2 regions of the Enterococcus sp. AZ103 genome follow, and region 1 is predicted to be linked to the other one. Evidence: a T-box and tRNA genes for the amino acid it is inferred to sense, from the RefSeq annotation. Region 1 holds a T-box; the other holds one or more tRNA genes.
The links. A T-box is a leader RNA that pairs with one kind of tRNA and senses whether it is charged. The one in region 1 lies ahead of ileS (isoleucine--tRNA ligase), so its partner is inferred to be a tRNA-Ile.
Positions count from the first base shown of each region.

Region 2: it has a tRNA-Ile gene. The T-box ahead of ileS (isoleucine--tRNA ligase) is inferred to sense a tRNA for this amino acid. The anticodon was not compared.

Region 1 covers NZ_JBIOSI010000001.1:1,759,170-1,775,534, reverse strand. Annotated here, with positions in the region: gene ID741_RS08905 (Gfo/Idh/MocA family protein) at 1-65, opposite strand, end outside; gene sfsA (DNA/RNA nuclease SfsA) at 82-810, opposite strand; gene ID741_RS08895 (DUF4828 domain-containing protein) at 914-1,285, shown strand; gene ID741_RS08890 (glutamate synthase subunit beta) at 1,333-2,772, opposite strand; gene gltB (glutamate synthase large subunit) at 2,775-7,259, opposite strand; gene ID741_RS08880 (metal-dependent transcriptional regulator) at 7,466-8,113, shown strand; gene zwf (glucose-6-phosphate dehydrogenase) at 8,127-9,647, shown strand; gene ID741_RS08870 (hypothetical protein) at 9,724-10,632, opposite strand; gene ID741_RS08865 (5-bromo-4-chloroindolyl phosphate hydrolysis family protein) at 10,722-11,258, opposite strand; gene ileS (isoleucine--tRNA ligase) at 11,356-14,145, opposite strand; T-box leader at 14,191-14,397, opposite strand; gene ID741_RS08855 (DivIVA domain-containing protein) at 14,385-15,110, opposite strand; gene ID741_RS08850 (RNA-binding protein) at 15,129-15,911, opposite strand; gene ID741_RS08845 (YggT family protein) at 15,926-16,195, opposite strand; gene ID741_RS08840 (cell division protein SepF) at 16,216-16,365, opposite strand, start outside.
Region 2 covers NZ_JBIOSI010000001.1:1,086,938-1,103,302, forward strand. Annotated here, with positions in the region: gene ID741_RS05655 (hypothetical protein) at 1-298, shown strand, start outside; gene ID741_RS05660 (N-acetylmuramoyl-L-alanine amidase) at 299-1,102, shown strand; tRNA gene ID741_RS05665 (tRNA-Ile) at 1,362-1,435, shown strand; gene ID741_RS05670 (SHOCT domain-containing protein) at 1,441-2,367, opposite strand; gene ID741_RS05675 (VOC family protein) at 2,685-3,080, shown strand; gene ID741_RS05680 (2,3-diphosphoglycerate-dependent phosphoglycerate mutase) at 3,221-3,907, opposite strand; gene rpiA (ribose-5-phosphate isomerase RpiA) at 4,023-4,697, opposite strand; gene rpsL (30S ribosomal protein S12) at 5,016-5,429, shown strand; gene rpsG (30S ribosomal protein S7) at 5,485-5,955, shown strand; gene fusA (elongation factor G) at 6,034-8,121, shown strand; gene tuf (elongation factor Tu) at 8,287-9,474, shown strand; gene ID741_RS05710 (DMT family transporter) at 9,648-10,580, shown strand; gene rpsJ (30S ribosomal protein S10) at 10,971-11,279, shown strand; gene rplC (50S ribosomal protein L3) at 11,301-11,930, shown strand; gene rplD (50S ribosomal protein L4) at 11,958-12,581, shown strand; gene rplW (50S ribosomal protein L23) at 12,581-12,868, shown strand; gene rplB (50S ribosomal protein L2) at 12,905-13,738, shown strand; gene rpsS (30S ribosomal protein S19) at 13,781-14,059, shown strand; gene rplV (50S ribosomal protein L22) at 14,081-14,428, shown strand; gene rpsC (30S ribosomal protein S3) at 14,442-15,098, shown strand; gene rplP (50S ribosomal protein L16) at 15,101-15,535, shown strand; gene rpmC (50S ribosomal protein L29) at 15,525-15,716, shown strand; gene rpsQ (30S ribosomal protein S17) at 15,738-16,004, shown strand; gene rplN (50S ribosomal protein L14) at 16,058-16,365, shown strand, end outside.

The sequences.
Region 1 (16,365 bases):
TCCAAAGCTGCCTCTACAAATTGATCTGTAATCCAATTCGTACCAATAATACCTAGTTTAATCATATTCATCCGCCTTTCATTAATTGGGATCATTAAAATTCTGATATAAATTAAATGGAACTTCGTGATCAACCTCAATTGTATCAGGACTTACTTGGCAATTATACGCCAAAACAGCTACCCCATTTTCTTGTGCTTGAGCCATCGTTTCCGCTAATGCCGGCTGCATCTCACGATGAATTGTTGCAACTGTTACTTTTGGAAATTGGACAATAAAAAGTAGATAACTGAAGTAACCTGCGACTTTTGCATGTATCAATTCATTGACATGTTTTAGCCCTCGTATCGTTGGTGCATCTGGAAAGGCACCGATTCCTTGATTTTCCAAGGTCATTCCTTTAACTTCCACAAAGCCTTTTTCAGCATGATCAGTTTCAAAATAAATATCGAATTTACTTTGTTGGTAACGATACTCTCGTTTTAATAAAGTAATATTTCCTTTTAAACCGGGTAATTTTATTTGCCTATTCAAAATCGCTTCAGCTGCTAATGCATTAGGAATTTGCGAATCAATATTAATCCACATTTCCTCTTTCTTTACCGCAACTAAGTCATAATCAGTTTTCCGAGTTGCCGCTGGTTGATAGTTTAAAGCTACCAGCGCATCTACTAAGAAAACTTCCTTGCCACGTCCAGTATTTTTTACATGGGCAACGACGATTTCTCCAGTTTCACTTAAGCGACAATGAGCAATGAAACGATTGGGGCGATCAATAAAGTATGCTAATTGGATATTTGAATATTGCAAGCTTTCTCATTCCTTTAACAACAAACTCCTGCTTAAGTCTGATAGTCATTTTTTTTATTTTGCGGTATAGTATTGATAAAGATTTTTGAAAGGAGTTCCTGACATGCGTAACCGTTGGCCATTATTTCTCTCGGCTTCTTTGGCTGCTATTTTTTTAGGAAAAAAAGTTTTAAAAAAAGAACCGCAAAGTGCACCTAATCTAAGCGATATTTCCGGTACTTATACCGGCACTTGGCAATTTTCCAATCCAAAAGAACAGACCCAACACGAGCTGACAATTTATCCTGACTTCTCTATCAAAATTGATGGGCGAGACTTAAAATATCAAATGATTGAGTTAACTGCGGAAAAATTTGCGATGCAGGATCCTTTAGGCTACCACCTCGTTATTTCAACTAATGATGGTCAACCCGCTGCCATTTATGATGAGGCCGATGACATTACCTTACCTATTATACCCTTAAAAGAAAACTAAAGGCAAAAAAGCCGAAACGAATTTTTACTTTTCGTTTCGGCTTTTTTTTATTGATAAACTAATGTGCGTAACATTTGATCTACTTGTTCAGCTGCTTTACGACCTTCACGAATGGCCCAGATAACTAGGCTTGGACCTCGTTTAGCATCGCCGGCAACATATACTCGTTCATTATCGGTTGTATAATCTTCGTATACTTCATGAACATCAAAACCTTCTAATAATCGTTGTTCTGGTCCAGTAAAGCCCATTGCTAATAAAACTAAATCTGCTTTCATCACTTGTTCAGTACCAGCAATTGGTTGGAATCGATTATCTACTTCAGTTGTTTCAATCGCAATGACTTGACCGCGTTCAGCGCCAATAAAAGCAGTAGTTGAAGTCGCATAATAAGTTAATTGACCTTCTCCTGTAGCTAAAGCTTCTTCTTGACCGTAACCTGTTCGATCGGTCATTGGATACTCTGGCCAAGGGTTATTATCCACTCTTTCAGCTGGTAATTTGGGGGTGATTTCCAATTGTTTAACAGAAGCTGCCCCTTGACGAATGGCTGAGGCGATACAGTCATTTCCGGTATCACCACCACCAATAACAATTACGTGTTTACCTGCCAATTTTTTACTGGTTGCATCTTTGCCATATTTTAAAACATCTTTTGTCACTTCTGATAAGTAATCTACAGCAAATTCAATCCCTTTTAATTGACGACCGTCTGCTGGTAAGTCTCGAGGAACTGTTGCACCACTAGTTATAATGACACGATCAAAAGCTGTTTGTAAATCCTCTGGGCTAATGTCGACACCCACTTCAGTATTTACCTCAAATTTAATACCGCAATCTTCCATTACTTGGATCCGTCTATTCACAACGTCTTTATCCAATTTCATATTAGGAATCCCATACATTAATAATCCGCCAGGTCGATCATTTCTTTCAAAAACAGTCACTTGATGACCCAATTGGTTTAAACGCCAAGCCGCTGATAATCCTGCTGGCCCAGAGCCTACGATAGCCACTTTAAAATTAGTACGATTTTCTGGTTTTCCAGTCGCTTCTACCCAACCATTTTCAAAAGCGGTATCAATAATAAATCGTTCATTGTCATGAATTGCCACACCTGAACCATTTAAACCTTCAGTACAAGATTTTTCACAAGGAGCTGGACAGACACGCCCAGTCATTTCTGGAATAGGATTGGTTGCTACTAAACGTTCAAATGCTTTTTTAAACTCACCGCGGAAAACCAAATCATTCCACTCAGGAATTAAATTATCATTGGGGCAACCTGAAACTGCACGTTTACCGCCATAAAACACACCGGTATGACAAAATGGAATACCGCAATTCATACAACGAGCTGCTTGTTCTTTTCGCTCTTCAGTGCTAAGAGGGACTTGTAATTCTTCCCAATCAGTAATTCGTTCATCTACTGGGCGATAAGGATTATCTTTTCTTGGATACTTTAAAAAGCCAAATGGATCTGCCATAATTATTGCCCCTTTCCAGCCGGTGCTGTTTGCTCACCGACAACTTCCACGAAGGCTTTTTCTAGTAACTCATCACCACTTAAGCCTGTTTTTGCTAATTGTTCTGTTACATCGATCATTTCATGATATTCTCGAGGATAAACTTTCACAAAATGTTGTTTTTGATTATCCCAATCATTTAATAATTCTGCCGCTTTCAAGGAATCAGTATAGGCCAAATGATTTTGAATTATTTCTTTTAAGATACTATCATCGCCAGATTCATCTAATTTGTATAAATCCACCATTTCCATATTACATTTACCAGGGAACACATTATCTGGATCATAAATGTAAGCTACGCCACCAGACATACCTGCGGCAAAATTACGTCCAGTTGAGCCTAATATCACCGCGACTCCGCCAGTCATATATTCACACCCATGTTCGCCAACACCTTCAACCACAACATTTGCACCAGAATTTCTAACACAGAAACGTTCTCCGGCACGACCACGGAAAAAAGCTTCTCCACGATTGGCACCAAAACAAGCCACATTTCCAACGATTTGAGAATGCTCTACATCATAACCGGCATCAGCTGGTGGAACAATAATTAAACGTCCTCCACTCAATCCTTTAGCAACATAATCATTAGCTTCACCAATTAATTTCAGCTCCATTCCTTGTGTAATAAATGAAGCGAAACTTTGACCGGCAATGCCATGATAAGTATATTTTAATTGTCCCGGTGTTAATTCATAATTACCAAATCGTTCAGCAATCCAGCCACCCATTCTTGCTCCGACTGTCCGACTGACATTATTAATTGCTTGTTCAACTTCAACAACCTCACCATTTTCAATTGCCGCTGTTGCAAAGCTATCCAATTCTTTCCATTGACGTTTTTCTTTAAAAGGATCTTCAACTTTCCGTTCAATCCCAACAGATGTCGATAGCATCCGAGAAAAATCAAGTGATTTTGCTTTACCCTTAGCAACAAAACGTGGTTGCAATACTTCTGTATGACCAATCATTTCATCAATACTTCTGAAGCCTAATTCTGCCATGATTTCTCTTAAATCTTCTGCTAAAAACATCATCATATTGATAACATGTTCTGGCTTACCAACAAAGAATTTTCGTAATGCCGGATTTTGGGTAGCCACCCCGACAGGACAAGTATTTAATGAACAAACCCTCATCATGACGCAACCAATTGAAACCAATGCCAAAGAGGCAAAACTATATTCTTCTGCTCCTAACAAAATTGCCATCGCAATATCGCGGCCAGTCATCAACTTGCCATCAGTTTCTAAAGTCATTCTTTGACGTAAATTATTCATAGCTAACGTCTGATGCGCTTCCGCCAAGCCCATTTCCCAAGGCAGGCCTGCATCACGAACAGAATTTCTTGGAGAAGCACCGGTTCCACCATCATAACCAGAAATAACTACGATATCTGCGCCAGCTTTCACCACACCAGTAGCAATTGTGCCGACACCAGTGCTAGAAACCAATTTCACATTAATTTTTGCGTAAGGATTAATTGTTTTTAAATCATGAATCAACTGTGCTAAATCCTCAATTGAATAAATATCGTGATGAGGTGGTGGTGAAATTAAACGTACTCCTGGCGTTGATCCGCGGATTTCAGCTACCCAAGGAAAGACTTTATTCCCTGGTAATTGACCACCCTCACCGGGTTTTGCACCTTGGGCCATTTTTATCTGTAATTCTTCGGCACTCATTAAATATTCTGCATTCACACCAAAACGTCCAGAAGCAACTTGTTTAATTTTTGAATTAAAATTGCGACCATCGGCTGTTGGTTTAAAACGATTGCGATTTTCGCCACCTTCACCACTGTTTGATTTTGCGCCAATCGCGTTCATCGCTTCAGCTAAACATTTATGGGCTTCTTCACTTAATGAACCATACGACATCGCACCAACTTTAAAACGTTTCACAATATTTTTCGCTGGTTCAACCTCAGATAATTTTACGGCTGGACGAGTAGAGTTGAATTCCCACATTGAACGTAATGTCGTAGGTGTTTCAATACTAGTATCATCCATTTCTTTCGTATACTCTTTAAATAATTGATAATCTCCTGCACGAACTGCTTTTTGGAAATTATAAATTGTTGTTGGATTGTATAAATGATGCTCGCCATCTGCTTTATATTGGAATGATCCGCCAGAAGGTAAAAAATCAGCTTGCTTCACACCATATGCTGCTTCATGGCGTTTTAGATATTCAGCTTCAATTTGATTTAATGATAAGCCACCCAGACGGCTAGCTGTTCCAGTGAAATAAACATCTGTCACTGACGTTGAAATACCTACTGCTTCAAATAACTGTGCGCCATGGTAACCAGCAATCGTTGAGATTCCCATCCGAGACATCACTTTTACGATACCTTTTTCGCAGGCCTTACGATATTTTTCTGCATTTTGTGCTAAATCAAAATCGTGTAAAGTAGCATAAGCCCCATACGGATGAACTGCCGAAGCACCATAACCAATCAATGTAGCGAAATGATGGACTTCACTAACTTCTGCCGCATCGACAACTAGACTTGTTTGTGATCCTTTACCACGCCGAACTAAATGATTGTGTAAGCCTGAAACAGCTAATAAGATCGGTATTGCCATTTTTTCTGGTGCAGTTTCTCGATCACTTAACACAATAATTGTAGCACCATCATCCACCGCAGCTTCCGCTTTTTTAAACATTTGGTCTAACGCATCTTCTAGATCACTTTCCTTAATCGAATAAGTGGTGGAGACAGTCACTGTTCGTTGACCATCTTCATTTAAAGTGGTTATTTTTTGGAAATCTTCTGTTGATAAAACGGGACTTTCAATTTTTAATTTACGGCAATTTGCAGCTGTATCAATTTTCACATCGCTATCACAACCAAGAAACATTTCAGTTCCGATAACCAGTTGTTCACGAATCGCATCAATCGGTGGATTTGTTACTTGAGCAAATTGTTGTTTAAAATAAGTAAATAAGGATTGAGGCTTTTCACTTAAAATGGCTAATGGAGAATCAAAGCCCATTGAAATAACTGGCTCTTCACCATTCTCAGCCATCGGCACAATTAAACCGCGAATAATATCGTCAGTGTAGCCATTTAATTTCCATAGTCTTTGTAATTCTTTTTCATCCATTTGATTTGTTGGGACTTCATCTGTCGAAAGATCAGAAATTTCTAAACGATTTTCTGTCAACCAAGTGCTATAATCATTTTTTTCAGCATAGTGGGCTTTTATCTCGTCGTTACGCAAAAATTTTCCGTTAACGGTATCCACTAGAATCATGTTTGCTGGTCCTAAAACACCTTTTTCAATTATGTTTGAAGGTTCAAAATCAATTACGCCAGATTCTGAAGCCACTTGGACATACCCATCTTTAGTAAACAAATAACGAGAAGGTCTTAAACCATTTCTATCTAAAAAGGCACCCACAGTTTCTCCATCAGTAAAACATAAAGCAGCTGGACCATCCCATGGTGCCATGAAACTCGCATTATATTCATTAAAGGCTGTTAATTCTTCACTTAAATTTGCTTCTCTTGACCACGCTTCTGGAACCATCATTAATAGCGCTTGAGGAATATCACGACCATTACGGTACAAATATTCCATACAGTTTTCTAACTTCGCTGAGTCAGAATCTTCTTCATTATATACTTCTATTCCGTGGCTCTTCATCCAATTTTCTGCGCCTCGTAAGGTATTGATTTCTCCGTTATGAGCTAAGAAGCGGAAAGGCTGTGCCCGATCCCAGCTGGGAAAAGTATTGGTTGAAAATCGTGAATGAACGACTGCTATACTTGCTTCATAATCAGCTTCTTTTAAATCATTGTAAAAAATACCTACTTGATAAGCATGTAGCATTCCTTTATGAACGATTGTTTTAGCAGATAATGAACAGATTGCTAATTCATCATGATTAAAAGTTTTTTCTAGCTGGCGACGAATCGTGTATAATTTATCTTCAAAGATTCGTCCTGCAGGAACATCTAACGGTCTTTTAATGAAGACTTCCACAAAGCTAGGCATTACTTTTTGCGCGCCAGGACCGCAATTTTCATACTGAAAAGGGACATCTCTCTGCCAGATTACTGGATAACCAGCTTCTTGAATGTCTTTTACAAGAGCTTGTAATAAACCATCTTTTTGTTTAGGCTCTTGAGGCAAAAAGAACATTCCCACGGCGTAATCGCCAATTTTTGGAAGAGATACGCCAGCATCATTTGCTACTCTGCGGAAAAATCTGTCAGGAATTGTTGACAAGATCCCAGCACCATCACCAGTATCTGGCTCAGCGCCTGTCCCACCACGATGGTTCATTCGTTCCAACATCGTTAATGCGTGTTCGACTAATTCATGAGAGGCTTTCCCCTCGATTTGGGCAATAAAACCCATTCCACAGGCATCTTTTTCAAAAGATGGATCATACATGGTTTGTGTTTTAGCAATTTGCTGACTTAACATTAGACACCAATCCTTATTATTTTTTGAAAATTCTCATTTCTTTTTAATATACTACCTTTTTTATAATATTTAGGCAATACTTGATCGTAAAATATTTTAATCGACAAGTACCTTAATTACTATTTTAGTTCTGATTTTTGGAAATAAAACCCTTTTTTTGATAGAATTTATATGATATTCTAAAGGTTTGAAAGGATGACTAGCTTATGACACCCAATCGTGAAGATTATTTAAAATTAATATTAGAATTAGGCGGAGATGTTGAGAAAGTCAGCAACAAAAAAATTGTCGCTGGTTTAGCCATTTCTGGTGCTTCAGTTAGCGAGATGATTTCAAAACTGGTAAAAGAGGGATTAGTTGACCATTCCCCCTATCAAGGTGTACAACTAACAGAACTAGGTTTACAAAAGGCTAGCGCCTTAGTCCGCAAACATCGTCTTTGGGAAGTTTTTCTAGTGGACCATTTGTCTTTTTCATGGAATGAAGTGCATGATGACGCGGAAGTTTTAGAACATGTAACCTCTGAAATGTTAGAAGAAAAATTAGATAGTTACCTAAAATATCCAAAATTATGTCCCCATGGCGGCATGATTCCGAAACATGGCGAGGCAATCCATGAAAAAAAACGCGCAACTTTGATTGACTATCCAATCAATACAGAAATTGAAATTGCTCGGGTTTTAGATGAAAAAGAATTATTGGATTACTTGGTTTCATTAAATGTTAAAATCCATGACCGATATACCATTACGAATATCGCAGCTTACGAAGGACCAATCACACTAAAAAATCAAGATAGAGAAGTTGCCATTAGCTACAAAGCTGCTACAACTATCTTTGTCGACCAACTTTAAGGAGTGGAATTCTATGGAACAGACAGCACTATTTACTATTTTTGGGGGAACCGGTGATCTAGCTAAGAGAAAGTTATATCCTTCTTTGTTTCGTTTATTTAAAAAAGGTAGTTTAGATTATCGTTTTGCCGTGATTGGTACGGCTCGCAGAGAATGGACGGATGATTATTATAGAGAAGTTGTAAAAGAATCCATCCAAGAATTAAATCCTACCAGTGATGAAGCCTTTGCCTTTGCTAGTCATTTCTATTATTTATCGCATGATGTAAATGATGCTGCTCACTACAATGAATTGCGTGAACTATCTAATACATTAGATGAAAAATATAAATTAAAGGGTAATCGTTTATATTACCTAGCGATGTCACCTCAATTCTTTGGCACAATTGTTAGTCATTTAAAAGATCAATCCGTCTTAACAGACACTGGATTTAACCGTCTGGTAATTGAAAAACCTTTTGGCTCTGATTTAAAAACGGCAACTATTCTGAATGAACAAATTACAACTGCTTTTGCAGAAGAAGATATTTTCAGAATTGATCATTATTTGGGTAAAGAAATGGTGCAAAACATTGCAGTTATCCGTTTTGCGAATAATATTTTTGAATCTCTTTGGAATAATCGCTACATCGAAAATGTCCAAGTTACTTTTGCTGAGAGCTTAGGTGTAGAAGATCGTGGTGGTTATTATGAAAATAGTGGTGCTTTAAGAGATATGGTCCAAAACCATATTTTACAAGTGGTTGCCTTATTAGCAATGGAAGTCCCTACTTCTTTTTCTGATAAAAGCATTCGCCAAGAAAAAATTAAAGTTTTAGAAGCCATCAGACGATATGATAAGACAGAAGTTATGAAAAATTTCACTCGTGGTCAATATGCTGCTGGTTCTCTTGATGATAAAGAATTTATTGCTTACCGTGATGAACCAAATGTCGCATCAGACTCCAACGTAGAAACATTTGTCGCTGGAAAATTCTTAATTGATAATTTCCGTTGGTCAGGTGTTCCATTTTATATCAGAACGGGTAAACGAATGACTGAAAAAGGTACACGAATTAATATCGTCTTCAAACAAGTACCAGTTAATGTTTTTAACTTTAATAATGAGAGTGACAACAATGTCCAATTGGCTGAGCAAAATGTTTTAACAATTTACATTCAACCAACTGAAGGCTTCTCATTGATGTTAAACGGTAAACAAATCGGTCAAGGTTTTGCAACAGAACCCGTAAAACTAGATTTCCGTCAAAGCGAAGAAATCACAGTAAATAGTCCTGAAGCGTATGAAAAATTATTGTTAGATGCATTACATGGCGATGGAACAAACTTTTCTCATTGGGATGAAGTTCGTAACTCTTGGGAGATTGTTGACCGCATTCGAGTAGCTTGGGAACATTTCATTCCAAGTTTCCCTAATTATACTGCAGGAACAATGGGACCAAATGAAGCTTTTGATTTGTTGAAAGCTGATGGTGCTCACTGGATTTGGCGACCAGAACAATGGTATAAACAACGAAATAAATTAGATTATTAAAAAAAAGATGAGCTTCCCAAAACCTGGGCAGTTCATCTTTTGTTGTTTCTTATTCTATTGAAAAAAATACATATATCTATTCAGCAATATTAGACACATCAGTTGACTCATTGGCTATTTTACTAAAAACAAAATCTTCACTCAAAAATTTATAGTCGATCGCCAAGACCTTTTTGAATTCAGAAAAGGTACTATCAGGAGTCAGATCAAGTTTTACATCGTATCCTACGCTAGTCCTAATTTGAATACCTGTACCATCTGGGAATACAAAATAACGGTAAATATTTCCATATGAAGAATTTTCGTAATATTCACACTCAATAATATAACCAGTCATGATCCCATCAATCTTTTCTTGAGGATACACTTTCGTGAAATCTCGTCGATCACTTAACCATGATGAAAATGATTTTGTTATATTTCCTGAAATTTCAATTTGAGCAGAGCGAGAAAAGTCTCGTCCATCATAGAACTTTAAGTTGGCTACTTCCTTTGAATAAACGTAGTCCTCTTTTGATGGCAAAACAGCTTTGTCGCCTTCTGGATCTTCATTATCCCAGTCGCCTTTAATTTCAAGTTGATAACCACGGTTAAAAGTAAAACCATTCTCTTCTTCAGTAACTGCCAACGGTAAACTGTAGTCGATTTCTTCAGTCGCTTTTATACCTGCAATTTTTAGTGGCTTGATACTCTTTGATTCAAAAGAGGTGTCTGAACCAAGTAAAGGACTATCAATTTTTTTCAGCCCATAATACCCCAAAAAAATAACTAAGCAGACAATCCCAATTCCTATGGTTTTAAATTTATTACTAACTTTTTTTCTATTATTCGTTGATTTTGTTTTTTTGTTTGGTTTTGGTGCAGGCTTTATTTTTGGTTTTGACTCAGCTACCTTCTTTTTCGGTTTTAAAGAATTTTTGTCTCCGCCCTCAGCACGAACAAACAACTCATCGTATTCATCAAAAAATTTTTTCTTTTTCCCCATAAAATCTCCCTATCTACTCCTTGTTTTTTACTCTAATATCCATAACAATAGCTTGGTTAACTTCTGAAAATAATTAAACTTGTTGTCGGCTATTTCCCAATCACTTTTTTCGACAAAGCAATCTCTTCAGAATCTTCTTTTACAATCCTTTCATATTCATCGGTAATACTAGCTGAAATAAACGTCACTGTTTCCAAAATACTATCAACCGACTCTCGGATTTCTTTTGAATTCAGTTTTGTTCCCTCAATTTTATTTAAGCGAATACACGCATCTAGCATACTAGGTAATTTTTTATAAATAAAATCACCATATTTAGTTAACTTATTAGGTTCTGCCATTAATTCCTGAAAAATTTCTTTAGCAGATTTTATTCCAGCCTCCGAATTCTCAATCTTTTTTAAATCCTTATTTTTGTTTGTTGCCTCTTCAATCCCTAGAATTTGATTTTTCATTTCACCCATTGTTTTTTTGAATAATTCTAAATCTTTGTCTGATAATTGATGGGTCTCTTTGTATTTTTTTTGCCGATCATTAAATACTTTTTTAGTTTTATAACTACTATAAAATCGATTTCCTCCCCAAATAGCTAAACCGATAATTACTATTCCAACAATAAATCCCATATATTCCACTCCCATAATCTCTTTTCATCAAGATTATACCAATTATTTTTAACTAAATGCAAAAAAAGCCGAGAAAATTAATTCTCGACTAAAAATGTTAATTTTCAAAACCTTCAGCCACAGCTTCTGGATAATGTTTGTGAACAATTTCTGAACATGAGTGACATAATGTTGATAATTCAGAATCTTCACCAACTGTTGTTCTCACTTGACGGCAACGTTCGCAGACTTCACCATCTGCTTTTTCCACTAATACAGCTACATCATCAAATTTCATAGCATTTTCTGGTACTTCACCGTTAGCTACGCTGAAATAGTCTTCAGAAACAATCAATAACTGAGCAAGATCAGAATCAACAGCTTTCAACATAGTAGCAACTTGTTCATTTGGATAAATTGTTAATTTTGCTTCCATTGATTTACCAATTACTTTAGCATTCCGTGCTTCTTCCAATGCCTTCAAGACTTTTTCTCGGAAATCCATAAAGGCTTGCCAAGTATCCATCAATTCTGTTTGATTAGGATATTCTTGGTAGCTTGGTAAATCAGTCAATTGTACATACTCTGCTTCTTCTTTCAAGAATGACCAAATTTCTTCGGCAGTATGAGGAATAATTGGTGTCAATAATTTAGTTACCGAATTCGCAATTTCATAAAAAACAGTTTGCATCGCCCGACGTTCATAATCATCCTCACCTTGGATGTACACTACATCTTTTGCAAAATCCAAGTAGAAAGAAGACAAATCTGTCGTTAAGAAATTCATCACTGTTTTATAAATGTGGATAAAGTGATATTTATCATATCCTTCTTCCCGAACACTTTTAATCACTTCATTCAAACGAACAATCATGTATTTATCAACTGAGCGTAATTCTTCGTAGCTAATACCATTTTTTCTAGGATCAAAATCAGTTGTATTGGCTAATAGGAAACGCATCGTATTACGAATTTTACGATAAACTTCAGATACTTGATTTAAAATATCCATTGATACTCGTACATCGGATTCATAATCAACACTGCTTACCCACAAGCGTAAAATATCCGCACCCATTTGATTGATTACTTTTTCTGGTAAAATTGTATTGCCCAATGATTTAGACATTTTACGACCTTCACCATCTAAAGCAAAACCTTGTGACAAGACTGTTTTATAAGGTGCCACACCATTAATCGCAACACTTGTGGTAATACTTGAATTAAACCAGCCACGGTATTGGTCAGAACCTTCTAAATACATATCAGCTGGGAAGGTTAACTCAGGACGTTGGCGAAGTACAGCCTCATGTGAAGAACCCGAATCAAACCAAACATCCATGATATCTTTTTCTTTAGAAAATTCACCATTTGGAGAACTTGGATGAGTAAAGCCTTCAGGTAATAATTCTTTGGCTTCTTTTTCAAACCAGATTGTTGATCCATGTTTTTCAAATAATTGTGCTACATGTTCAATTGTTTCTGGCGTGATGATTGGCTCGCCATTCTCTGCATAAAAGATTGGTAACGGTACACCCCAAGCTCGTTGACGAGAGATTACCCAATCCCCGCGGTCACGAACCATATTATATAGACGTGTTTTTCCCCAAGGAATAACCCAATTAACCTTTTCAACTTCATCTAATAAATTTTGGCGGAATTTATCAATTGAAGCAAACCACTGCGGTGTCGCCCGATAAATTACTGGTTTTTTAGTCCGCCAGTCATGAGGGTAACTATGAGTAAAGAATTCTAATTTGAGTAAAGCACCTTTTTCAGCTAATAAATCAGTGATCATCTTATTGGCTTTATCATAAAAGATTCCTTCAAATCCAGGCGCTTCATCAGTAAATACCCCACGATCATCAACTGGTGATAATACATCAAGGTCATATTTACGAGCAGCAAAATAGTCATCTTCACCATGACCTGGTGCCGTATGAACCAATCCGGTCCCCGCATCTAAAGTTACATGATCCCCTAAAATAACTAAGGAGTCACGATCATAAAATGGATGCTGAGCTTTCATATATTCTAATTCTGAACCTTTTAATTCTTTTACAACTTCTGGATTTTCCCATTCAAGTTCGGTGCCAACAGTTTCTAATAAATCTTTGGCTACAACAAATTTTTTCCCTTCAACTGCTACTTCTACATAAGTATATTCAGGATTTACAGCAATTGCCAAATTAGCAGGCAATGTCCAAGGAGTGGTAGTCCAAATAATAAAGTTAGCATCATCATCTAATAAACCTTTGCTGTCTTTTACTTTAAAAGCAACATAAATCGAAGGAGATTTTACATCCTTATATTCGATTTCCGCTTCAGCTAAAGAAGATTCACTCGATGGAGACCAATAGATTGGTTTTAATCCTTTGTAAATATAGCCTTTTTCGGCCATTTTTCCAAAAACGCGAATTTCCGCTGCTTCAAAATCTGGTGACAATGTTAAGTATGGGTGATCCCAATCACCAGCTACGCCTAACCGTTTAAAGTCGGTTCGTTGTTTATCAACTTGAGATAATGCATATTCACGACATTTTTCTAAGTATTCACTCATCGACATTTCTTTACGTTTAATGCCTTTATTTGTTAAAACTTGCTCGATTGGTAAACCATGAGTATCCCAACCAGGAACATAAGGTACTCTAAAGCCTGACATCGATTTTGAACGAATAATAATATCTTTACTAATTTTATTTAATGCATGGCCAATATGAATATTGCCATTGGCATATGGCGGGCCATCATGTAAGACAAAAGTTGGTTTACCTTCATTTAATGCTTGACGTTCTTCATATACTTTATCTTCTTCCCAATCTTTTTGCCATTGGCCTTCGCGATTTGGTAAATTACCACGCATGGGAAAAGCAGTTTTTCCTAATTGTAAGGTTTCTTTCATTTTCACTAGTCATCGTCTCCTTAAAAGAATATAAAAAAAGACCAGTTCATCGCAAGGGACGAACTGGTCGTGGTACCACCCAAATTTGAAATCACAATGATTTCCTTAAACATCGCTAACGAGATGAACCGTTGACAGTTACTTATTTCTCTGTCAATTTAACCAGAGGATCTTTCAAAACATAGGGTCTATCACACTCTCACTATCTGTGACTCGCTAAAAGAATATTGTTTTGCTTTTCTATTCTAGTAATCTTCTTCGTCTGAAATTAATTGTGGAATATCAATGGTTAAACCTAAGTCATCTTCTTCATGATATTCAACTTCTGGCATATCATAGACTTCTGGCTCTGAGTTTAACGTAAACTCTTCTGTACTGTCAAGTGCTTCATCATTCACAATTGCTTTTAAAACATCGTGACTATCATCGACATAAGCCGCCATTGGTTTTAAAATCTCATCCCAATCACCACTTTTGGCTTGATCCAATTGTGTTTCCAATAATAATAATAGTTGTTGATGGAAAGTTCGTGTGCTTTTTTTCAAATCATTTGTTTCAGCAGCCAATTGTCTTGCTTGATTGGTTGCATCAGATAAAATTTCTTTGGCTTTTTCTTCTGCTGTAGTTGTTAATAGATGTGCTTTTTTCTCAGCATTAGCTAACAACTCATCTGAACGGTTTTGAGCTGAAGTAATCATTACTTCAGATTCTTTACTAGCAGATGATTTTACTTTATCAGCAGTATCTTGTGCCACAACAATACTTTGATTCAATGCTTCTTTTAGTTCGTTAAAGTATTCTAGTTTTTCTTCAGCATGTTTTAATGCCTTTTCCAATTCACGATTTTTGTTGATACTTTCTTCATAGTCGCGAACCACCATGTCTAAGAAATCATCTACTTCATCTTGGTTATATCCTCGCATTTTAGTAGAAAAACTCTTATTTTGAATATCTAATGGTGTTAATGCCATCTGTTTCACCTCATCAGTTTATTTTCGTAAGACACCTAAGCGCAAACGGATTTTTTCTTTTTTAGTTTTACCTTCCAGTCCTTGAATTTGAATACGTCCAAAGCCACGAACTGAAATAACATCCAACAAGTCTAATACATAATCTGGTCGTTCATTCACCGTCCAGTTTACTTTTACTTTACCACTTTCAACTAATTGCTTAGAACGTTGTCGAGAAATATTATAAACAGTTGAGATGATTGTATCAAGTCTTAAAGACGAAGTTGTATCAGTTTCTTCTGTCCAACTATCTTTTGGTAAGATAATATCTGTGTACGGGCGTTCTTCCAAGTGAACAGTCACCTTACCAATTTTAGTAACTTGGGTTTCGACATAATTAGCTGTTTCTTTTGATAAGAAAACTTGCCAACGCTCACCATCGGAAATGATATCACCAAAATAATCACGTTTAATACCGCTACTCATTAAAGTCCCCAAAATCTTACCATGAGATAATTGGGTAAATTTCACTGGATATTTTACTTCTACCATCATTATTTCAAAATCATCTATTGTTGGTTCATAATATTCAGGGTAAATCATGGCTCTTAAACGTTCTGCCGTTTCATAGCCACCATAAAATGAATATTTTAATTCACTATTTTCTTTAATTAAAGTTTCTAAAATATATGTTTGTCGCGGATCTAAAAAACTGGTTAAGTATGGCGCATATTGGCTTTCTACTTGTTCCAACCAATCACCAACTTCATCAATAAATGGGCGTTCTTCTGGCCTAAAATGTTGATACACATTTGTATTCACTGCCATTCACTCCCTTAATAAAACAATAATTGATTAGCAATTCGAACGATAATTCTAACAGCAAAGTTTAATACGATAACTGCCGCCATAATTGAAAAATCGATTCCTCCAAATTGTAAAGGTAACCTTCTAAATAGATTTAAAAACGGTTCACAAATCCTTGATAAAAATCGTCCTAGCCCAGTGTTGTATGCTCCGGGGAACCAAGACATTAATGCATATACTACTAATAATATGGTATAAACTTCTACCAAACGAATCAATATAGTTAGTAGAAAAATTATCATTATTTAAAACTCCTCTACTACATTTCTAAACCGAAAATATCATCATTTGCGATTGAACTCAACGATGAGTTTTCGATTTCAACATTTTGTGGTGTACATAAAAACATTTCATTACCCACACGCTTAATATCACCATCAATCATGAAAACAGCGCCAGTTAAGAAATC
Region 2 (16,365 bases), 670 kb from region 1:
TAAAAAAGTAACTTTGATAGGTGCTTTTAAAGTAAGAGAAAAGCAAGATGATTACATTATTTTCGACTCTTTTGAAAAAGGAACTATTGATTTAACTGAAAAGTATAGTGAAAAAGGTTATCAGGAATATGATGCTGAAGGAAAAGAGAAGAACTTCGATGGATTTACTGAAGGGGACTTCTTTAAATTTAATGGAGAACTAGAAGTAGTTCGTAGTAATGAATTATTTACCAAATTAAAAGTAATAGATGGAACCATTATTTCAGTCCCTAATCACAAGATTGTGGAGGTGGAATAGATGGCTCTTTTTTATTCTGGAATAGCTGGTAAGAGACCAGGGAAGGCTAAGGGCTGGGTGCTTCACAATGACGCTGGCAGTCAAGCGGCAACTGCGGCATACTATCGCGCATGGCTGCCTACACATGATGCCTATTTAGGATTTGCCCACGCATATACAGCGAGTGATGGTACGCATTTTGCTGAAGACTATGATTATATGGCCTACCACACTGCTAATTCCGAAGGTAATATGTGGTATTTAGGTATAGAATTTTGCCAATCGATGGGCAACGAAAATACTTTCCGACAAAATGAACAAGATGGATTTAAGGTCGTAGCAAGATGGTTTATTGATGAAAATATGACACCGAACCGATCGACAGTAAAGCTACACAGAGAGTTTTCAGCAACTGCCTGCCCTCACCGTTCTTGGGCGTTACATGGTCAATCGACAAATGCAGTTAAAGATTACTATATTGCTCAGATTGTTCTAGCGATGGCAGAGCTTAAAGGTGTTACAGTCAAAAAAGAAGAACCTAAAAAACAGGAGGATGAAGATATGATTTATGCATTTGCAAATAGAAACGCAATTTTTTATGTACAAGGACCAAAAGTGAGCGTGTTACACAGCGAGGCTGATTGGAATGCCATGCAAGCAATATACTCTCAAACACACGATGGAAAACAGATTAAAGTATTTGACTGGATGGACAATAATTCCACGGCAGATGCAGTTTTTCGGACTTTAGGATACTATGAAGATGAGGCATTCAGAAATTCAGTTACTGATGGTATTGAAAATATCAAAAAGAATTTAAAATAGCATATAATTGGCAATATTAGAAAAAAGTTGATATTATTCTAATGTCCAAATAGTTTTTATCGCTTAAAAGAGAGCAACGGAAATCAGATCACTTTTAACAAAGTGAATCTGGTACAAATTCTGTTACTCTCTTTTTTAGTTTATTAACAAAAAATACCGCCACCTCAAAAGAGATGACGGATTGCAGTATAGATAATCATTTAAGGAGAGGCTCGAACCTCTAACAAAATTCTACCAAATATGTATACTAACACAAGCCGTACCCTTAGCTCAGTTGGTTAGAGCAGACGGCTCATAACCGTCCGGTCGTAGGTTCGAGTCCTACAGGGTACATTTATTTATAGGTTTAATAATTCTTTTTTCTTCGCATCAAATTCTTCTTGAGTAACAATTCCCATATCAACTAGTTCTTTCAATTCTTTTAGCTCTTTAATTATATCTTCTCTTGATTTAGGCTCTTCTATACCTGTTTCTTGATCAATTTCGATTTCTGTAGAAACAGTTTGAAGGGATAATAACTCGTTATAGTCTCTGGTATCAGCATTAATCGTTAGCGTAATAGAACGGTCATCTGAAATTCTCTTTAAATTTATCTTAGCTAAGGATTTCACCTCTACAGCTTCAGTTGTTTGTGTAGTGTTACTATTGTGTCTTGTAGTTTTGTTTCCTTTAACTTTCTTTTTATCTTTGCCTTTTGACCCTGCGTAGGCACCAACTACCGTTCCAACAGGACCAAGCATTGTACCAATAACTGCACCGGCCGCTATTCGACCAGTCTTTCCTTTTTTAACAGTATTTTCAGTAGTATCTGTTGATGATCCACCGGCTGTTTGACTTGCTAGTACTGTCTTATATTTTGCACCATTAAATTCTGTTGACAGCAGATAATAAAAATCAGGATTTTTTGGGTTAATGGCAATTCTATTATCATTCAATTGAACGATTGTTACTGGTCCTGAAACGCCAATAGCAGAACCACCCGCTGCAACATCAATAGTGACTTTTGTGTATATACCCGTAGTTTTAATATCGTCTTTACGTAAACGAAGATCATTATGCTCGTTCTCTAAATTTCTTCCCAATTCAGCATATCTAGTATTAATATCTTCGATGGAAATGTTTTTTGAATTAAACATATTTAAACCCAGGTCCCTTTTAATACTTGAATGACATTCAGTACAAATTTTTTTGTCGTCCAGTAATCTCACTGTGTTCAGGATATTTAGTGTGTTATCACAATACCAACATGTTGTTTCACCTTTCATAAAAAATCACCCCTTTTTAACTATTCTAGCACAACATCAGCAAATGAAAAAAATTAAAAAAAGTATTTTAACTTGCCCCACTTTTGCCCCGCTTTTTTTAAATATGCATGTTTCAATATAAAAAGACAATACGCTAAATATTGATTTTATAGCGTTAGCATACAGGTATAATCCAATATAACGCCCTGAATAAACTGATTTGATTGCAACGAAAGTAGCTACCTTTCTAAATCACGACTAGTCGAGAGAGTTCTCGGCTTTTTATTTTGACTGTATTTTTGATTCATGAGATAGTACTTCAAAAAGGAAGTGCCCTTATGACAATGGTTTTTACGAATTTTCCAGTTAGTGATTTACAGAAATCTATCACTTTTTATCAGAAGTTGGGATTTAAATTGAATGAAGACATGCAAAACGAACAATCAGCTGCTATGATGTGGGACGATAATTTCTGGGTCATGTTATTGTCACACGAATTTTATCAACAATTTATCGGTGAAAAAAAATTGATTGATACCAAACAATACAATACTTCAATGACTGCTTTTAGCATGAATAATGTAGCGGAAGTAAAACAATTTGGAAAATTAGCAGCTGATAATGGCGGTAGTACTTTTCACTTAGAATTAGGTTTTTCTGAAGAACAATTGTATCAGTTAGAAGTAGAAGATTTAGATGGTAATCAATTACAGCCTATTTGGATGAAAGTTTAATCAAAGGAAACACCTGACAAATGTAACGATTCAAAGGAGTTAGATCAAAAAGCTAACTTATTAAGATCGCTACAAAATTGTCAGGTGTTTTTTATAAAAAAACGATTCAGCCAAAAGACTGAATCGTTTAAGAAAATATCTTATAGGTAATATTTTTTAGCAACTGTTAAGTCATCGTTTAATTCATAAACTAAAGGTTGACCAGTTGGAATTTCTAAGTCCATGATGTCTTCATCAGAAATACCTTCAATATGTTTAGCTAAAGCGCGTAATGAATTACCGTGAGCTGCTACTAAAACAGTTTTATTGTCTTTTAGAGCTGGAGCAATTTCATCTTGCCAGAAAGGTAAAGCTCTTTCTAAAGTAACTTTTAAGTTTTCGCCACCCGGCACGTCACGAGGATCTAAGTCAGCGTAACGACGATCGTTTGCTGCAGAACCTTCGTCAGTTGCTTCCATTAATGGAGGTAATACATCGTAAGAACGGCGCCAGATGTGTACTTGTTCATCACCATATTTTTCAGCAGTTTCTTTTTTGTTAAGACCTTGCAATTTACCATAATGACGTTCGTTTAAGCGCCAAGATTTAACAGTTGGAACCCAAAGTTGATCAGATTCTTCTAAAATATAGTTACAAGTTTTGATGGCACGAGTTAAAACTGAAGTATAAGCAATATCAAATTCGATACCCGCTTCTTTAATTTTACGTCCGCCTTCTTTTGCCTCTTCAACACCTTCTGGAGCTAAGTCAACATCTGCCCAACCAGTGAATTGATTTAATTTGTTCCATTCGCTTAATCCGTGACGAGAAAATACTAATTTTGGCATGGATAAATCTCTCCTTGTGTAATTTATTTCTGAAATTTTCATACTACCGCTACATTGTACAATTTTTTTGGTGAATTTGCTATTAATCTTAGCAACTTAAATTTAAAAAAAGTTTTTATGGGACTTCAATTGTTTTTGGTCCATCAGGTGTACCAACAATCACGCGAGCAATCATATCTAAGAACAATCCATGTTCGACTACGCCAACTGTCTGATCCAATTCATCTGCTAAAGCATGAGGATCTTCAATCACTTCAAGATTTAAGTCAATAATATAATGGCCACCATCAGTTGTTAAGATATCACCATTTTCTGTTCGACGCCAGCCAGGATGATAGTCCTTGTTTTGGAAATGACGGAATAAGTTTTCGCTACCGAAGGGAACGACTTCAACTGGTAACGGAAATTTACCTAATTGGTCTACCACTTTACTCTCGTCAACAATCCAAATGACTTCATTAGAATAAGTTGCGACAATTTTTTCGAATAAAAGAGCGGCACCGCCACCTTTAATCCCATGAAAGTCTGAACTAATTTCATCAGCGCCGTCAATTACTAGGTCAACATGATCAACATCATCGATGGCTTTTAAAGGAATTCCCAACTCCAAAGCATGCTCTTCTGTCTTCAATGAAGTAACCACACCAATAATATTTAAACCTTCTTCTTTAACCCGACGTCCCAATTCTTTCACCATGTAATAGGCGGTTGAGCCAGTACCTAAACCGACAATCATGCCGTCCTTAACATATTTGGCACTTTCAAGGCCTACTAATTCTTTCAAGTTCATTTGAAAAATCCCACTTTCTATACGTTTTCCTTATTGTAACCGCTGTTACATGAAAAAAAAAGGAATACTTTCATTAAACAAGTAAAAAAATATTTTTTAAACTAAAAAAAAGCAGCAGAGCTTGTTGACAGCCAAAATGTCCCATGGTATGCTATCAAAGGTGCTTTGTGAACAGGTCTCTCAGAAAGAGACGTGCTGACTGTGTCAAGGTACGTTTGATAATGGATGCACAGATGATGCATTATTTTTTATCGCCAAAAAAGAACCACCTGGATGTGTGGGTCTAGTCATGGCGAATCGAGGAAGGAGGAACAAGGAATGCCTACAATTAATCAACTAGTACGTAAACCTCGTAAATCAAAGGTGGAAAAATCTAATTCACCAGCATTGAATAAAGGATATAACAGCTTTAAAAAAGTTCAAACGAATGTCAATTCACCTCAAAAGCGTGGGGTAGCAACTCGTGTCGGCACTATGACACCTAAAAAACCTAACTCAGCGTTACGTAAATATGCTCGTGTTCGTTTATCAAACTTAATCGAAGTTACAGCTTATATTCCAGGTATTGGTCACAACTTACAAGAACATAGCGTGGTATTACTACGTGGTGGACGTGTAAAAGACTTACCAGGGGTACGTTACCATATCGTTCGTGGTGCACTTGATACTGCCGGTGTTAACGATCGTAAACAAAGCCGTTCTAAATACGGTACTAAACGCCCTAAAGCGTAATTATTCGAACTAAAAAAATTGAACATATTTCTCGTAAGAAGGAGGAGAGTTATTCATGACTCGTAAAGGTGCAATTGCAAAACGCGATGTTTTGCCAGATCCTATGTACAATTCTAAGTTAGTAACTCGTCTGATCAACCGAGTAATGGTTGACGGCAAACGTGGTACTGCTGCGAATATCGTATATAGCGCATTTAATACAATTAAAGAATCTACAGGAAATGATCCATTGGAAGTTTTCGAACAAGCAATGGAAAACATCATGCCTGTCTTAGAAGTAAAAGCTCGTCGTGTCGGAGGTTCAAACTACCAAGTCCCTGTTGAAGTACGTCCAGAACGTCGTACAACATTAGGTCTTCGTTGGGTAGTTAACTATGCTCGTCTACGTGGCGAACATACTATGGAAGAACGTATGGCTAAAGAAATCATGGATGCAGCTAACAATACTGGTGCTTCTGTTAAAAAACGTGAAGACACTCATAAAATGGCTGAAGCCAACCGTGCGTTCGCTCACTATCGTTGGTAAGATCCTCTTTTGTAGACAACGTCAATCAAAAGACAAGACGCAATTTTTATTTCAATTAAGAGGGGAGAAACAAAAGAAATGCCAAGAGAATTTTCGCTAGAAAACACTCGTAACATCGGTATCATGGCCCATATTGATGCAGGTAAAACAACTGCAACAGAACGTATCTTATACTACACTGGTAAAATCCATAAAATTGGTGAAACGCATGAAGGTGCATCACAAATGGACTGGATGGAACAAGAACAAGAACGTGGTATTACGATTACTTCTGCAGCAACAACTGCACAATGGAAGGGTTATCGTATCAACATCATCGACACTCCTGGACACGTGGACTTCACTGTTGAAGTTGAACGTTCATTACGGGTATTAGATGGTGCGGTTACTGTCCTTGATGCACAATCAGGTGTAGAACCACAAACAGAAACTGTATGGCGTCAAGCGACTACTTACGGTGTTCCACGGATCGTATTTGCTAACAAAATGGATAAAATCGGTGCAGATTTCTTATACTCTGTAGAAACTTTGCATGACCGTTTACAAGCAAATGCTCATCCAATTCAATTACCAATCGGTGCAGAAGATGATTTCGAAGGTATCATTGACCTAGTCAAAATGAAAGCTGAAATGTACACAAACGATTTAGGTACTGAAATTGAAGAAACTGACATTCCTGCTGATTATGTAGATTTAGCAACTGAATGGCGCGAAAAATTAGTGGAAGCTGTAGCTGAAACTGATGAAGAACTAATGATGAAATATTTAGAAGGCGAAGAAATCACTGAGGAAGAATTGGTAAACGGTATCCGTCAAGCGACAGTTAACGTTGAATTCTACCCTGTATTGTGTGGTTCTGCTTTCAAAAATAAAGGGGTACAATTATTGCTAGATGCAGTACTTGCTTACTTACCTTCACCATTAGATATCGAATCTATCAAAGGAATCGATCCTAAAACTGAAGAAGAAGTTGAACGTCCAGCCGACGACAGCGCACCTTTCTCAGCTTTAGCATTTAAAGTTATGACTGACCCATTCGTAGGTCGTCTAACATTCTTCCGTGTTTACTCTGGTGTTTTACAATCAGGTTCATACGTACAAAACGCTACTAAAGGCAAACGTGAACGTGTTGGTCGTATCTTACAGATGCATGCTAACTCACGTTCTGAAATCTCTGAAGTTTACGCTGGAGATATCGCTGCTGCAGTTGGTTTGAAAGACACTACTACTGGGGATACTTTGTGTGATGAAAAACAACAAGTTATTCTTGAATCAATGGAATTCCCTGAACCAGTTATCGAAGTTGCGATTGAACCTAAATCAAAAGCTGACCAAGATAAAATGGGTGTCGCTTTACAAAAATTATCTGAAGAAGATCCTACTTTCCGCGCTGAAACAAACGTAGAAACTGGCGAAACGATCATCGCTGGTATGGGTGAACTTCACTTAGATATCATCGTTGACCGTATGCGTCGCGAATTTAAAGTAGAAGCTAACGTTGGTGCACCACAAGTATCTTACCGTGAAACATTCCGTCAAGGTACGCAAGCTGAAGGGAAATTTGTCCGTCAGTCTGGTGGTAAAGGTCAATACGGTCACGTATGGATTGAATTTGAACCAAACGAAGAAGGTGGCGGATTCGCATTCGAAAACGCAATCGTCGGTGGTGTGGTTCCTCGTGAATACATTCCTGCCGTTGAAGCTGGTTTGAAAGATGCTATGGAAAATGGTGTCTTAGCTGGTTACCCAATCGTAGACGTAAAAGCAAAACTTTATGATGGTTCATACCATGATGTCGATTCAAATGAAACTGCCTTCCGTGTAGCTGCTTCTATGGCACTACGGGCTGCAGCTAAAAAAGCAAACCCTGCAATCTTAGAACCAATCATGGCTGTTGAAGTAGTTATTCCAGAAGATTACTTAGGTGATGTAATGGGACACGTAACTGCTCGTCGTGGTCGGGTTGAAGGTATGGAAGCTCGTACTGGTGGCTTACAAGTCGTCCGTGCAATGGTTCCATTAGCTGAAATGTTCGGCTATGCAACTACTTTACGTTCAGCTACTCAAGGTCGTGGTGTCTTCACTATGACGTTTGACCATTATGAAGCTGTACCAAAAGCTGTTCAAGAAGAAATTATTAAGAAAAACGGCGGAAAAGCTGAATAATTCTTAGAAATTTCTAGGAAAACAGTTGAATTTTGTCAAGAAAGCATTGCTTTTTTGCAAGTTTCAGATAAAATCTATAAATGATGATACGGGCTCACGCTGCTAGTCAGCGTGGACTTATCAGATAAAAAATATTATACATTCATCTAGGAGGAACATTTTTAAATGGCTAAAGAAAAATTTGACCGTTCAAAACCCCATGTAAACATTGGTACTATCGGACACGTTGACCATGGTAAAACTACTTTAACTGCTGCAATCACAACTGTACTTGCTAAAAAAGGCGGCGCAGAAGCAATGGATTACTCTCAAATCGATGGTGCTCCAGAAGAACGCGAACGTGGAATTACTATCAACACAGCTCACGTTGAGTACGAAACTGACGCACGTCACTATGCACACGTTGACTGCCCAGGACACGCGGACTACGTTAAAAACATGATCACTGGTGCTGCTCAAATGGACGGCGCGATCTTGGTAGTATCTGCTGCTGATGGCCCTATGCCTCAAACTCGTGAACATATCTTGTTATCTGGCCAAGTTGGCGTACCTTACATCGTTGTTTTCTTAAACAAAGTTGATATGGTTGATGACGAAGAATTATTAGAATTAGTTGAAATGGAAGTTCGTGACTTATTAACAGAATACGACTTCCCAGGTGATGACACTCCTGTTATCGCTGGCTCAGCTTTGAAAGCTCTTGAAGGCGAAGCTTCTTACGAAGAAAAAATCTTAGAATTAATGGCTGCTGTTGACGAATATATCCCAACACCAGTTCGTGATACTGACAAACCATTCATGATGCCAGTCGAAGATGTATTCTCAATCACTGGTCGTGGTACTGTTGCTACTGGACGTGTTGAACGTGGACAAGTTCGTGTTGGTGACGAAATCGAAATCGTAGGTATCGCTGAAGAAACTGCGAAAACAACTGTAACAGGTGTTGAAATGTTCCGTAAATTATTAGATTACGCTGAAGCTGGCGATAACATTGGTGCGTTATTACGTGGTGTTGCCCGTGAAGACATCCAACGTGGACAAGTATTAGCTAAAACAGGTACAATCACACCTCATACAAAATTCTCTGCTGAAGTTTATGTATTAAGCAAAGAAGAAGGTGGACGTCATACACCATTCTTTACTAACTACCGCCCACAATTTTACTTCCGTACGACTGACGTAACTGGAGTAGTTGAATTACCAGAAGGAACTGAAATGGTAATGCCTGGCGATAACGTAACAATGGAAGTTGAATTAATCCACCCAATCGCTGTAGAAAATGGGACTAAATTCTCAATCCGTGAAGGCGGACGTACAGTTGGCGCTGGTGTTGTAACTAAGATCGAAGCTTAATTCTGTAAAACAAAGCAACATTATACTCGGACGCAAGATCGCTGATTTTTTCAGCGATCTTTTTTTTCGCTTGAAAAAAAATAAGGCAAGCTAAATAATTTTTATGAAAACGCTTGTATTTTTCGTTAATCCATTGTCTAATTAAATTATATGAAGGACGATGAGGTGTTTTTATGAACATATTAGTTTTATTTCCAATACTAATGGGTGCTGGACTAGGCATGCAAACAGCTGTAAATGCGAAATTGAGAACTTTTGTTGAATCTCCCTATTTAGCATCGGCAATTTCATTTACAATTGGCACGATTTTTTTATGTCTGATCACACTCATTAGCGGAAGTGATTTATTAGTAACGGCAAGTGTTTTTCGAGATAATCCAGCTTGGATTTGGATTGGTGGATTATTAGGGACGATCGGCTTAACGATTAATCTTTTATTATTTTCAAAATTGGGTGGTATTCAAGCAGCGGTATTACCAATTTTCGGACAAATAATTATGGGCGTAGTCATCGATCAGTTTGGTCTTTTCAATGCACCGCAATCGATTTTAACTGTAAAACGTGGATTGGGATTGATGCTGGTAGTTATCGGTGTCTTTGTAACTATTGGTATGATGAAGAGAAATAAATTAGTTAAAAAGCCAAGAGAACAACAATTGTTGCCTTGGCAAATCATTGGGGTTGCTGGCGGTATGCTAACAGCTCTGCAAGCTGCGATTAATGGGCAATTGGGCACTGTTCTTGGTTCCCCGATTCAGGCTGCAGCAATTTCATTTACGATTGGAGCGATAGTATTAATTATCGTCTCAATTATAACAAAAGCTGACTTTAATAAAATTCAATCTACCATTAAAAATAGTAAAGATAGTTGGTGGATTTGGATTGGTGGATTCTTAGGTAGCATTTATGTTTTCGGGATGGCATGGCTCGTTCCTAAAATTGGTACTGGACAAGTGGTAGTGATGGCTTTATTTGGTCAGTTATTATTTAGTGCATTGGTTGAAAATTTTGGTTTATTTCGTTCAATTAAAATACCCATCAATTCCTCTAAAGTAATGGGATTAGTAATTATGCTAACGGGGGTCTTGATCGTTCACTTTTTATAAACTGAGATTGAAGGAATAAAAAGATAATCAAAATGTCTATATAATAGAAGAAAAAATAGTTCTCTTTATAATTGTGTAAGAAAATTATCTAGAAGTTGTCTGGTAAGGGCAACTTCTTTTTTTGAAAAAAAGTTGATTGAGTTCCAAATTTCAGAAAAAAGTAATGAAAACACGATTTAACAAAGAAAAACCTTGCAATAGCAGTCGAATTATAATATACTCATAAAGGCGCTGTTTACGAAAGTGAAACAGCACTGGGGGTTCCATTTGGAATCTACCGGCTTTGAAACGAGAGGTTGCGACACGCCCGGACGCTTTGCCACGGAAGGGCATGACGGAGATTTTCGTGGAGCTATGTCTACTTTTAAAATAGGCGAGGAGGGAAACAAGATGGCAAAACAAAAAATTCGTATCCGTTTAAAAGCGTATGAACATGGTATTTTAGACCAATCAGCGGATAAAATCGTAGAAACTGCAAAAAGAACTGGTGCTAGCGTGTCTGGTCCAATTCCATTACCAACTGAACGCAGTCTTTACACAGTTATTCGTGCGACTCATAAATACAAAGATTCACGCGAACAATTCGAAATGCGTACTCACAAACGTCTAATCGACATTGTGAACCCTACACCAAAAACAGTTGATGCTTTAATGAAGCTAGACTTACCATCAGGTGTAAACATTGAAATCAAACTATAATAAGAAATCGGAGGTGTAATCATGACCAAAGGAATCTTAGGGAAAAAAGTGGGAATGACACAAATCTTTACAGAATCTGGCGAACTAATTCCGGTAACTGTTGTTGAAGCAACACCAAACGTAGTTTTACAAGTAAAAACTATGGAAACAGACGGTTACGAAGCTGTGCAATTAGGTTACCAAGATATGCGTGAAGTTTTGTCTAACAAACCTGCGAAAGGTCATGTTGCAAAAGCAAACACGGCTCCTAAGCGCTTCATCAGAGAATTCAAAGATGTTGAGCTAGGAGACTATGAAGTAGGACAAGAAGTGAAAGTTGATACTTTCCAAGCTGGAGACATCATTGATGTTACCGGAACGACTAAAGGTAAAGGATTCCAAGGCGTTATCAAACGTCACGGACAAAGCCGCGGCCCAATGGCCCACGGTTCTCGTTACCACCGTCGTCCTGGATCTATGGGTCCTGTTGCACCAAACCGCGTGTTTAAAAATAAAAAATTAGCTGGTCGTATGGGCGGCAACCGCGTAACAATTCAAAATCTTGAAGTTGTTCGTGTGGATGCTGAACGTAATGTTATCTTAGTTAAAGGTAATGTACCAGGCGCGAAAAAATCATTAATCACTATCAAATCTGCTGTTAAAGCAAAATAATTGTTAAAGGAAAGGAGGAACTAAGGAATGCCAACTGTAGCATTATTTAAACAAGATGGAACTCAAAATGGAGACATCACTTTAAACGAAGAAATCTTCGGTATTGAACCAAATGAAAGTGTTGTTTATGATGCAATCATCATGCAACGCGCTTCATTAAGACAAGGAACACACGCTGTGAAAAATCGTAGCGCAGTATCAGGCGGTGGCCGTAAACCATGGCGCCAAAAAGGAACTGGACGTGCTCGTCAAGGTTCAATCCGTTCACCGCAATGGCGTGGAGGTGGCGTTGTATTTGGACCAACACCACGTTCATACAGCTACAAACTTCCTAAAAAAGTTCGTCGCTTAGCAATTAAATCTGTCTTATCAGAAAAAGTTGCTGAAAATAACTTAGTTGCTATCGATGCATTGAGCTTCGAAGCACCAAAAACCAAAGAATTTAAAGAAGTGTTAGCTAACTTATCAATTGACGCTAAAGTATTGGTAGTTGTTGAACCTGACAATGAGTTCGCTCAATTATCAGCTCGCAACATTCCAAACGTAGCAGTTGTAACTTCAGATAACGTAAGTGTTTTAGACGTTGTTTCTGCAAGTAAAGTCTTAGCAACACAAACTGCTCTTACTCAAATTGAGGAGGTGCTTGCATAATGGAATTATTAGACGTAATCAAACGCCCAGTTATCACTGAAAAATCTACTTTAATGATGGATGATAAAAAATACACTTTTGAAGTAGACGTACGTGCTAACAAAACATTAGTGAAACAAGCAGTAGAAGCTGCTTTTGATGTGAAAGTTAAAAACGTGAACATCCTAAATGCGAAACCAAAAGCTAAACGTGTTGGCCAATATCAAGGCTTCACGAAAAAACGTCGCAAAGCAGTTGTGACATTAACAGAAGATTCTAAAGACATTCAAATTTTCAGCGCTGAATAAGCCTGAAAAAAATCTCATTATAGGAGGGACATAGACGTGGCGATTAAAAAGTACAAACCTACCACAAATGGCCGTCGTAACATGACAAGTTCTGATTTCGCTGAAATCACTACTTCAACACCGGAAAAAACATTGTTGCAACCATTGAAAAACAATGCCGGTCGTAACAACAACGGTCGTATTACTGTACGTCATCAAGGTGGCGGTCATAAACGTCAATACCGTGTCATCGATTTCAAACGAAATAAAGATGATATTGTTGCTAAAGTTCAAACGATCGAATATGATCCGAACCGTTCAGCAAATATTGCATTAGTTCATTATACAGACGGAGTAAAAGCTTACATTTTAGCTCCTAAAGGCTTAGAAGTTGGCATGACTGTCGTTTCTGGACCTAACTCAGATATTAAAGTAGGTAACGCATTACCACTAGAAAACATTCCAGTTGGTACAGTTATTCACAATATCGAAATGAAACCTGGCAAAGGCGGACAATTAATCCGTTCTGCTGGTACAAGTGCACAAGTACTTGGTAAAGAAGGTAAATACGTTTTAGTTCGTTTGAACTCAGGCGAAGTTCGTATGATCTTAGCAACAGCTCGTGCAACAATCGGTTCTGTTGGTAATGAACAACACGAATTAATTAACATTGGTAAAGCTGGCCGTTCTCGTTGGATGCGCAAACGCCCAACAGTTCGTGGTAGCGTAATGAACCCTAACGATCACCCACATGGTGGTGGTGAAGGTAAAGCTCCAGTTGGACGTAAAGCACCAGTATCTCCATGGGGTCAACCTGCATTGGGTTACAAAACACGTAATAAAAAGGCTGCTTCAGACAAACTTATCGTTCGTCGTCGCAAAACTAAATAATTACATTGACCGTGTGTCGTATATTTTGAGAGGAGGTACACCATGGGTCGTAGTTTGAAAAAAGGACCTTTCGCGGATGACCATTTAATGAAAAAGGTCGAAGCGCAACAAGGTGTTGAAAAGAAAAAAGTTATTAAAACTTGGTCTCGTCGCTCAACAATTTTTCCTAATTTTGTAGGATTTACTATTGCTGTTTATGACGGACGCAAACATGTACCAGTTTACATCCAAGAAGATATGGTTGGACATAAATTAGGTGAATTTGCACCATCTAGAACTTATCGCGGACATGCTGCTGACGATAAGAAAACAAGACGTTAATTTTGAGGGGAGGAAATCATCATGGCAGAACAAATTACATCAGCTAAAGCAATTGCGAAAACAGTTCGCACTTCTCCTCGTAAATCTCGTTTAGTTATCGATCTTATCAGAGGAAAAAGCGTAGCAGAAGCAATTTCAATTTTAAAATTCACGCCTAACAAAGCGGCAGGAATTATTGAAAAAGTTTTAATGTCTGCAGTTGCTAACGCAGAAAATAACTTTGACTTAGACGTTGAAAACTTAGTGGTATCAGAAGCATTTGTAAATGAAGGACCAACAATGAAACGGTTCCGTCCAAGAGCAAAAGGTTCAGCATCACCAATTAACAAACGTACAAGTCATATCACCGTAGTAGTATCAGAAAAATAAGGAGGTATAATCAGTGGGTCAAAAAGTTAATCCTATCGGAATGCGTGTAGGCATCATCCGTGATTGGGATGCTAAATGGTATGCTGAAAAAGAGTATGCCGAATTTCTACACGAAGATTTAAGAATTCGTAAATTCATCGCGTCAAAACTTGCTGATGCTTCTGTGTCGACAGTTGAGATCGAACGTGCAGCAAATCGCGTGAACGTTTCAATCCACACAGCGAAACCTGGTATGGTTATCGGTAAAGGCGGATCTGAAGTTGAAAACTTACGTAAAGAATTAAACAAACTAACTGGCAAACGAGTTCATATCAATATTATTGAAATCAAAAAACCAGATTTAGATGCAAAATTAGTCGGCGAAGGAATCGCACGTCAATTAGAAAACCGTGTGGCATTCCGTCGTGCACAAAAACAAGCTATTTCTCGTACTATGAGATCAGGCGCTAAAGGAATCAAAACACAAGTTTCAGGTCGTTTAAACGGTGCTGATATTGCGCGTTCTGAAGGCTATTCAGAAGGAACTGTTCCTTTGCATACATTGCGTGCCGACATCGACTACGCTTGGGAAGAAGCAAACACAACATACGGAAAACTAGGAGTTAAAGTGTGGATTTATCGTGGAGAAATTCTTCCAACTAAAAAAAACGCTGAGAAAGGAGGGAAATAATCATGTTAGTACCTAAACGTGTAAAACACCGTCGTGAATTCCGCGGAAAAATGCGTGGGGAAGCTAAAGGCGGTAAAGAAATCGCATTTGGCGAATACGGTTTGCAAGCGGTAGATTCTCATTGGATCACTAACCGTCAAATCGAAGCTGCCCGTATCGCAATGACTCGTTACATGAAACGTGGTGGGAAAGTATGGATTAAAATTTTCCCTCACAAATCTTATACTGCCAAAGCAATTGGGGTACGTATGGGTTCTGGTAAAGGGGCTCCTGAAGGCTGGGTATCACCAGTAAAACGCGGTAAAATCATGTTTGAAGTTGCCGGTGTTCCTGAAGAAGTCGCTCGCGAAGCATTACGTCTTGCTTCTCACAAATTACCAGTTAAAACTAAGATCGTAAAACGTGAGGAAATGGGTGGTGAATCGAATGAAGGTTAAAGAAATCAGAGAATTAACCACTGCCGAAATGCTTAATCAAGAAAAGCAATTAAAAGAAGAATTGTTTAATTTAAGATTCCAATTAGCAACAGGTCAATTGGAAAACACTGCACGTATTAAAGAAGTACGTAAATCGATTGCACGCATTAAAACTGTATTGCGTGAACAAGCTGACAAATAGTGGAAGGAGGCCTTTTCTCGCATGACTGAAGAAAGAAATCAACGTAAAGTTTATCAAGGTCGCGTGGTTTCCGACAAAATGGATAAAACCATCACTGTTGTCGTAGAAACACAAAAGAATCACCCAATCTATGGTAAACGTATGAAATATTCAAAAAAATATAAAGCGCACGATGAAAACAATGAAGCAAAAACTGGCGACATCGTGAAAATCATGGAAACTCGTCCATTATCAGCAACTAAACGTTTCCGTCTAGTTGAAATCATTGAAAAAGCAGTGATTATCTAATCATCGAGATTTTCCTATAGATGTTCTTTTAAATCTGAAAGGAGGATACACTTGTGATCCAAACAGAAAGTCGTTTAAAAATTGCGGATAACTCAGGTGCCCGCGAAATTTTAACTATTAAAGTTCTTGGCGGATCTGGCCGTAAAACTGCTAACATCGGTGATATTATCGTTGCTACGGTTAAACAAGCAACGCCAGGTGGGGTTGTCAAAAAAGGTGAAGTCGTTAAAGCCGTAATCGTTCGGACTAAAACAGGCGCTCGTCGTGCTGATGGTTCTTACATTAAATTTGATGAAAATGCAGCTGTTATCATTCGTGATGACAAGAGCCCAAGAGGAACACGTATCTTTGGACCTGTCGC